Regions from separate parts of the Sphingomonas bisphenolicum genome, predicted to be linked through region 1. Evidence: riboswitches for the same ligand, from Rfam matches in the RefSeq annotation. Region 1 holds a riboswitch; the other holds the start of a gene.
The links. Region 1 has a riboswitch for cobalamin ahead of SBA_RS21760 (TonB-dependent receptor plug domain-containing protein). Riboswitches for the same ligand answer to the same signal wherever they lie in the genome.

Region 1 (4,330 bases):
CGCCGGATGGTGCGGCAACAGGCGCGCCGCACCATCCGCGCCGAGCAGCGACGCGATCGCCGCCAGCGCCATGGTCCCGGCCCACACGCCATTCTCCACAGTCGTTTCATAACCCAGCAGGCAATAGCCCACCCCCTGCGACACCGCCCAGGCCGCGAGCATCAGGATGATGCCGTCCTGCCGGCGGACATGCAACGCGGCGAGGGCGGCCAGGGCGGGGAAAGGCGTGGCGCAGGCCAGCGCCAGAGTGGTTATGGTGCTGGCCAGCGTCATCAATCCGATCCAGAGATGGCGGGCGGCGGCAGGGGACAGGCTGTCCATGGTCATACGTTCCTTGTCAGGGGGGATCAGAACCGCGCCCGCAGGCCAGCATGAATGCTGCGGCCCAATTGACCGTAGCGCCGCGCGGTTTCATAATATTCGTCGAACAGATTTTCGACCCGGCCGAATAGCGTCAGCTTGCCCATCACCGGCATTTCGGCACGCAGATCCACCAGCGTGTAGGCCGCGTTGACCAGTGGCGCGACCGTGGCGCTGGTGCGCGCGGTGTCGAGCGCCTTGCCCGACCAGCGCACCGCCACGGCAGTGCTCAGGCCGAACGCCCAGTCGTACCGCGCTGTCGCATTGGCCGCATGGCGCGGTCGCCGCGCCAGTTGGTTGCCATAGTTCAGGCCCGGCGACCGATCCTCCGCGGACACCCAGCTATAATTGCCGTCGATCGTCAGCCGACCGGCATGGGCGACGCCGGCCAGTTCCAGCCCGTGCGCCTCGCTGCGCTGGACATTGGCATAATAGCCAAAGCGCGGTGTCGTCGTGCCCGGCGCATAGCAGAGCGGCGGCCGGTTGGTCGTCGGACAGCCATTATAGGTGATGAGATTGTCGGTGCTGCGATCGAACCAGGTCGCCGACAGGATCAGCGCATGGTCGAACAGATGCTGTTCGATGCCGGCATCCCAGCCATGCGCCTTTTCAGGCACCAGGGCGGTGTTCCCATAATCGCTGTAGAGCTGGTAGAGCGTCGGCGCCTTGAAGCCCTCGCCATAGCTCGCCCGCAGGATCGTGCGGTCCTTGACCAGCGCCCAGGCTGCGCCCGCGCCGAAGACCGTGTTGCCGCCAAAGGTCGAATGATGATCGTAGCGCACTCCACCATTGACGGTCAGGCCGGCCAGCGGCTCGACGCTCAGTTGGGCATAGAGGCTGTCGATATCGGCAGACCCGCGGGTCGTGGCGTAGGCAGCCAAACTATCGGAAGGCGAAGCCGTGCGCATCCGCTGCTCCTCGCGCTCCGCGCCGAAGGCCGCGGTCCAGCCCTGCGCGATGGTGAACACGCCCTGATATTCGTAGCGCTTCGTCTCGCCTCTGGCGGTGAAACTGGTCTGGCGCAGTTTGCGGGCGGGGTTGACGTTGTCGCGTAGCGTCTCGCTGCGGCTGAAGGACAGGCGATTGCGCAGCGCACCGCCGAACAGATCGGCGTTCAGGCCGGCGTAGCCGATCCATTCCTCCACTTCCGAATATTCCGGACTATCGGGAATGGCCCCGGCGCTGTCGATGTCGGTGCGCCCCTTGGCATAATAGCCGCGCATATCGATCGACACGCCCGGCGCCAGCGCGACGCCGAGACGCCCGTTGAGCGTGCCGTTGGTGTAGCCGTCCTTCTCCTTGGCGCCAAAGCGCGGGCTGATCGCCGAGATGCCCTCCGTCGTGAAGCGGCTGCCCGCGACCTGCCAGTCGATCGCGCCCTGTCGTCCGCCCAGCGCAGCGCGGGCGCTGACGGTATCGCGCGATCCCGCCTCGATATCGAAGCTGCCTTCGATCGGGCGTTCGGCCCGCGCGGTGACGATGTTCACCACGCCACCGATCGCCTGGCTGCCCCAGAGGATCGACTGTGGACCGCGCAATATCTCGATCCGGTCGATGGCGCCGGTCATCAGCGTCGCGAAATTATAGCCGCCGCCGGTCGAAGACGGATCGGCCAGCTTCACGCCGTCAATGACCAGCACGGTCTGGTCGGCCTCCGCGCCGCGAATGCGGATCGAGGTCGCCGTGCCATAGCCGCCATTGCGGGTGAAGCTGACGCCCGGCGTGCGGATCAGCAGGTCGGACACCGCCAGCGCCTGTGCGGCGTCGATTGCCGGCTTGTCGATGATGGTGATGCTCGACGCCACCTGTTCGATGGCCTGCGGCTGACGCAGCGCGGTCACGATCACCTCGCCCGCATCATCGGCCCAGGCCGGCGTCGACAGGCCCGCCAGAAGCAGAAGGCCGCTCTTTGAAATCCAATGCATCATAATCCCCCAGTCGTTGACAGGACCGGGCGGACGCGACGCGGTGGCGATGCAGGGCGCACGCGCGCACGACATCGCCACCGTGCGAACCCGCACGGTCAGCTTGTCGTTGCGCGAGGATATCCTCGTTCGACCGGCACACCCTGTCCGGACGAAGAACGACCGCGACAGGCAGGTCTCCTGGCTTGCGGGTCAATGCCGTATTCGAAGCGCCTTCTCGGAATCATCGATTCCAATGGCTTGTGCCTCGATGGCTCGCCGCTCACAGTTGCAGGGGCAGCCGGGGTCTTTAACCCCGTTCCCTTTTGATCCCCTTGCGGGGAACCTGACGCGCAGCCGCCCTAATCGACTTGGATCAGGCGATCAAGTGGAAGAAGCCACCGGTCACCTGGCCCGCGCGGTGGCCCGCCGGAGGAAGGGCCTGCCCCTCCGCATCGGCCATGTCGGCCAGCGGCTCGCCCTCGCTGGCGGTGATGCTGGCATAATGGAACTCATGACCCAGCAACAGTTGCCCGACAGAGGCGAAGCTGGTGCCGTGCCGCAGCCGCGCGCTGCGATAGCCCAATGTTCGGCGCCTGCGCGCAAAACTGGTATCCATCGGCAACAGGCCCGCCATCGGGTGGACGATGCCGTCGCCATCCTCCAGCGTGCGGCCCAGCACCATATAGCCGCCGCATTCGCCATGCACCGGCCGGCTCTGCGCAAAGGCGCGCAGGCCGTTCAGGAACTGACCATTGGCCGCGATCCGCGCAGCATGGAGTTCGGGATAGCCGCCGGGCAGCCAGCAGGCATCGCAATCGGCGGGCGGCGATTCGTCCGCCAGCGGAGAAAAGAAGCGCAGCTCCGCGCCGGCCGACCGCCACCAATGTACGATATGGGGATAGAAGAAGCTGAAGGCGGCGTCCCTGGCGACGGCGATCCGCTGCCCCGGTGGCCGGATGCCGGGCGGTTGCGCCAGCACGTCTGTCGTAGCGCCGGCCGCCGCCTGGATCGCATCCAGATCGCATTGCGCCGTCACCCGCGCTGCGATCGCGTCGATTCGCCGTTCCAGTTCCTCCGTTTCGCCAGCCTGCACCAGTCCCAGATGGCGGGACGGCATGGCCAATCCCTCGTCCGTGGCCATCGCACCCAGCAGCGGCAGGCCGATACGCGCGAACCCATCCTCGATCATGCGGACATGGCGCGTGCTGGCCACCTTGTTGGCGATCACTCCGGCGATGGCCGGCGCGCCGGGAAAAGTCGCGCAGCCATGCGCCACCGCCGCCACCGTCTGCGCCGCTGCGCGGGCATCGACGACCAGCAGCATCGGCCAGCCCAGCAGCCGCGCCACATCGGCCGACGCGCCCGAACGACCCGGCGCCCGCGCGCCGTCATAAAGGCCCATCGCGCCTTCCGCGACGACGAGTTGAACAGTTGTAGCGACGTGCGCCGCCAGCCCCTGCAGCATGGTCGGCGCCATGGCGAAACCGTCCAGGTTGATCGAGGGCCGGCCGGTCGCGGCTTCGTGAAAGGCCGGGTCGATATAGTCGGGTCCGCATTTGGCACCCTGCACGCTCAGGCCGCGATCGGTGAAGGCGCGTTGCAGGCCAATCGTCACCATCGTCTTGCCCGCGCCCGACGCCGGGGCGGCGATCACCAGTCCCGCGCCCAGTCGCGGCGTCACGACGTGCGCCATACCGGCAAGGGGGCGATGGCATCCACGAAGAGGGCGGCGCGATTCGGTGTCATGCCCGCCTTGTGGCAAAGCAGGCCCCGCGCCGCCAGCGCCTCAATTGCGGCGGAGGCGCCTCAGCAGGTGATCCGCGCCCTTGTCGCCGATCATGATCGCGGTGGCGTTGGTATTGCCGGCGGGAAGGCTGGGCATGACCGAGGCGTCGGCGACCCACAGCCCCTCGACGCCGATGACGGCCAGATCGGCGTCGACCACCGCCAACGCATCGTCGCGCGCGCCCATCCTGGCCGTGCCGACCGGGTGATATAGTGGGATCGATGCCATGCGCACGTAGGCGCGCAACTGTTCCGGGTCGGTCAGCCCCGCGCCGGGG
Region 2 (4,330 bases), on a different replicon from region 1:
ATCGCGGCCTGAAGGATGGCGACTGGGTGACGCTGCGCAGCCGGGCGGGGGAGACGACCCTGCGCGCGCTGATTACCGAGCGGGTTGCGCCGGGCGTGGTCTATACGACCTTCCACCATCCCGAGACGCAGGCGAACGTCATCACCACCGACTATTCGGACTGGGCCACCAATTGCCCGGAATATAAGGTGACGGCGGTGCAAGTGATGGCGTCGAACGGGCCGAGCGACTGGCAGCAGGATTATGCGCAGCAGGCCCGGACCAGCCGCCGCATCGCGCCGCTGGAAGCGGCCGAATAGGATGACGGACATGAGCGACGACACCCATGTCATGTCCACCACGGACCGGCTGGTCTATATGGCGCACCAGATCGCCCGCAACATGGCGATGATGGGCGAGGCGAAGGCGGTAGCGGCGCTGGCCGAGCATCTGACCCGCTTCTGGGATCCGCGGATGAAGGCGCAGATCATCGCCATCGCGCAGGACCAGCCCGAGCGCCTGTCGCCCATGGTCGCAGCCGCCGTGGCGCGGATGGCGCAGGGCAGGCCGGCGCCCGCCGTCGATGCGGCGCAGTTCAACGCGGTGGACGAGGCCGGGCATTGCGACGCCGGTTGAGCGGCACGCCGTCCATCGCTACGCCGTGACGATGGATGATGCCGCCGCCCGCCCGCTGACTTTCGATCGCCTGACCCCGGACGGCGGGACGCAGGCGATCGACCGCGCGCTGGCCGACGAAGTGCCGGTCGCGATCGAATTTAACGGCATCGGCTATGCGGTGCTGATGGCGACGCCCACCGACATTGGCGATCTGGTGTTGGGCTTTGCGTTGGGCGAGCGGCTGATCGGGCCGGGCGACGCGGCGTTCGACGTCGATACCCATCGGACTGAACAGGGCATCGTGGCCCGCGCGACCTTGCCGCAGGACCGCACCGATGCGCTGCTGGAGCGGGTGCGGCATCGTGCGTCCGAATCCTCCTGCGGCATATGCGGGATCGAGAATCTGGAGCAGGCGATCCGGCCGCTGCCGCGGGTGATGACGACGTCGCGGGCGGACCGCGCCGCCATCTTTCGCGCGCTGGCGGCGCTGCACGATCACCAGCCGTTGAACGCGGCGACTGGCGCGGCCCATGCCGCGGCCTGGGTCGGGGCGGACGGGGCCGTCCGGCTGGTGCGCGAGGATGTCGGGCGGCACAATGCGTTCGACAAGCTGATCGGGGCGATGGCGCGGGCTGGCGCGGACTGGGACGGCGGTTTTGCGCTGCTGTCGTCGCGCTGTTCCTATGAACTGGTGGAAAAGGCGGTGCTGAGCCAATGCCCGTTGCTCGTCACCATTTCCGCGCCGACCCGGCTGGCGGCGGCCCGCGCGGAAGAGGCCGGCTTGCCGCTGGTCGTGTTGGCGCGGCGGGACGCCATGTTGCTGCGGAGCAACAGGCCTTTGGCTTAAACCCGGTGCCGCTTGGCATCGCATCCGCTTTCCCTTAGAGCGCGCGGCGTGGGGGCGGCTTTGCTTCCCCTGCGAGATGATCGCGCCGGTGCCCGGCAACGGGCTTAATCGGGAATGCGGTGCGGGCGTGCGAGCGCCCAATTCCGTGGCTGTCCCTGCAACTGTAAGCGGATAGTGCGATGCATATGGTCGAAAGACCGGCCACTGGACCCATGTCCGGGAAGGCTATGCATCCGTGCTGCGACCCGCGAGCCAGGAGACCTGCCGGCGCTTGGTCGCTCTTGCTTTGGTCCAGGGGATGGCCGGGGCACGGTGGTTTTTCCGTCGAGCGACGCCATGCGGCCGGGGCCGCATCGGGTTGTGGACGGGATATGGCGCCATCCCGTGCTTCCGCCCGACCGCATTGCGGACGCCCCAGCCCAAGTCGCACCGGCGCCGGGGGGTATATATGTTGAAAACAGGCATTTCTCTGGTGGCGCTGATCGTGGCGACGCCGGTATGGGCGCAGGATGACGAGATCGTCGTCACCGCCACGGGCATTGCGCAGTCGCGCGACGAGGTCGGCCAGGCGATTACCGTGATCGACGCGGAGACGATCAAGACGCGCCAGGCGATCGATGTGGTCGATTTGCTGGCGACGACGCCGGGCGTGCGCTTCAACCGCAACGGATCGACCGGCGGCGTGACCGGCGTGTCGCTGCGCGGCGCGGAGACGACGCAGACTTTGGTGCTGATCGACGGGGTGAAGGTCAACGATCCCAGCGGCATTGGCGACGGCTATGATTTCGGGCCGCTGCTGACCGGCAATATCCAGCGGATCGAAATATTGCGCGGTTCCAACTCGGTGGTGCATGGCAGCCAGGCGATCGGCGGCGTGGTCAACCTGATGACCGGCGTGCCGGCCGAGGGCTTCGGCGCGAACGCATCGGTGGATTATGGCTATAGCGACACGCTGAGCGCCAAGGCGGACGTGTCGGGCACCAGCGGCATCGCCGCGGGCGGCCTAGGCGCAGCCTATTTCCGCACCGACGGCATTTCGTCGGCCGCAGGCGGGACGGAGCGCGACGGGACCGAGAATATCGCGACCAACGCGAGGTTGAAGCTCAGCTTCACCGATATGCTGAGCCTGGACCTGCGCGGCTATTATATCCATGCCGACCTCGACTATGACAGCTTCTTCGGCGCACCCGCCGACAGCAGCGACGTCAGCAAGCTCGACCAATATGTCGGCTATGCGGGCCTCAACCTGGCGCTGCTGGATGGCAAGCTGACCAACCGCGCCGCCGTCACCTGGATGCGCAACGATCGCGACTATTATTTCGTGCGCGGCACCGACCCCGACTATGGCTATTCGGGCACCAACCTGCGCTTCGAATATGAAGGCGTCTACGCGCCGGTCGACCAGGCCAAGCTGCTGTTCGGCTATGAGCATGAGCGGCCGGATTATGATTTCTTCGGCTTCGGTTCGACCGCCAGCGCGAAGATCAACATCGACAGCGTCTATGCGCTGGCGATCGTCAAGCCTTTCGCTGGTTTGGCCGTGACCGGTGGCGTGCGCCATGACGACCATAGCCAGTTTGGCGGCGCGACGACCTTCGGCGCGAACGCCAATTATTCGCCCAATGGCGGCGCGACCAATGTGCGGCTGAGCTATGGCGAAGGGTTCAAGGCGCCGTCGCTCTATCAACTGTACGACAGCTTTAGCGGCAATGCGGCGCTGCGCCCTGAACGGTCCAAAAGCTATGATGTCGGGTTCGACCAGAGCCTGGACGGTGGTCGGGCGATGTTGTCGGTCACCGCTTTCCGCCGCGATACGCGCAACCAGATCAATTATGATAACGCCACCTTCACCTATGGCAATCTGGACCGCACCCGCGCCAAGGGCGTGGAAGCGTCGATCGCGCTGAAGCCGGTCGATGCGCTGACCGTCACCGGCAGCTACAGCTATGTCGATGCGCGCGACCGGTCGGCAGGGTCGGCCGATTTCGGCAATCGCCTGGCCCGCCGCGCCGCCAATGCGGTGAGCGTGTCGGCCGACTATGTCTGGTCGTTCGGCCTGTCGACCGGCGCGACGGTCACGATGGTGGGCGACAGCTTCGACAATGCGGCGAATACGCGGCGGCTGGACGGCTATGCGCTGGCCGGGGTGCGGGCCTCGATGCCGCTGGGCGCGCATCTGGAAGTCTATGGTCGCATCGACAATCTGTTCGATGAGACGTACCAGACGGCCTATGGCTATGGCTCCTATGGCCGCGCTGCCTATGGCGGCGTGCGTGTCCGCTTCTGATCGACAGGCAAGGGGGCGGGCGTGATGCCTGCCCCTTCAGCGCGGCGCGTTCAGTCGCGCCATGATGGTGCGGGCCGCCTGCACATAGGCGGGGCCGCCGCACACGGTCCAGCTTTGCGGCAGGCTGATGCGCGGAACGGCGGCGAGCGCGGGATGGTGCAGCATTTCGGTGCCCTGATCGACCACGCGGTCGGTGGCGCTTTCCACGATCAGCCAGTCGGGCCGTGCCGCCACCATTTCTTCCAGCGGCACTTGCGCCAGCGGCGGTTTGCCGAGTTTGGCGGCGAGATTGGTGAGGCCGACGCGGCGCATAAGATCATCGATCAGCGTGCCGGTGCCGGTCATATAGCCGCGCCGCTGATAATAGGCCGCGACGCCGCCACGCCTGGGACGGGGCAGGGCGGCGAGATCGCGGTTCATGGCCGCGATCAGCGCCTCGCCGCGATCGACATGGCCGGTCGCGCGCGCCACCTGCCTGATCTGGTCGAGGATCGCGCCATAGCTGTCGGCGCTGGCGAGGCCGAGCGTGCGCCACTGGCCCGGCGGCGCGCCCGCCACCGCATTCGGGCCGATCGGGAAACCCAGGATCAGGTCGGGGC

Region 2: another riboswitch for cobalamin. It lies ahead of SBA_RS00065 (TonB-dependent receptor plug domain-containing protein); the one in region 1 lies ahead of SBA_RS21760 (TonB-dependent receptor plug domain-containing protein).

What each region holds. Positions count from the first base shown of each region.
Region 1 is NZ_AP018818.1:738,970-743,299, forward strand. It holds gene SBA_RS21755 (hypothetical protein) at 1-321, opposite strand, end outside; gene SBA_RS21760 (TonB-dependent receptor plug domain-containing protein) at 348-2,288, opposite strand; cobalamin riboswitch at 2,439-2,629, opposite strand; gene SBA_RS21765 (cobyrinate a,c-diamide synthase) at 2,641-3,948, opposite strand; gene SBA_RS21770 (GMC family oxidoreductase) at 4,054-4,330, opposite strand, start outside.
Region 2 is NZ_AP018817.1:9,555-13,884, reverse strand. It holds gene fdhF (formate dehydrogenase subunit alpha) at 1-299, shown strand, start outside; gene SBA_RS00075 (formate dehydrogenase subunit delta) at 310-615, shown strand; gene fdhD (formate dehydrogenase accessory sulfurtransferase FdhD) at 647-1,444, shown strand; cobalamin riboswitch at 1,514-1,727, shown strand; gene SBA_RS00065 (TonB-dependent receptor plug domain-containing protein) at 1,893-3,731, shown strand; gene SBA_RS00060 (ABC transporter substrate-binding protein) at 3,768-4,330, opposite strand, start outside.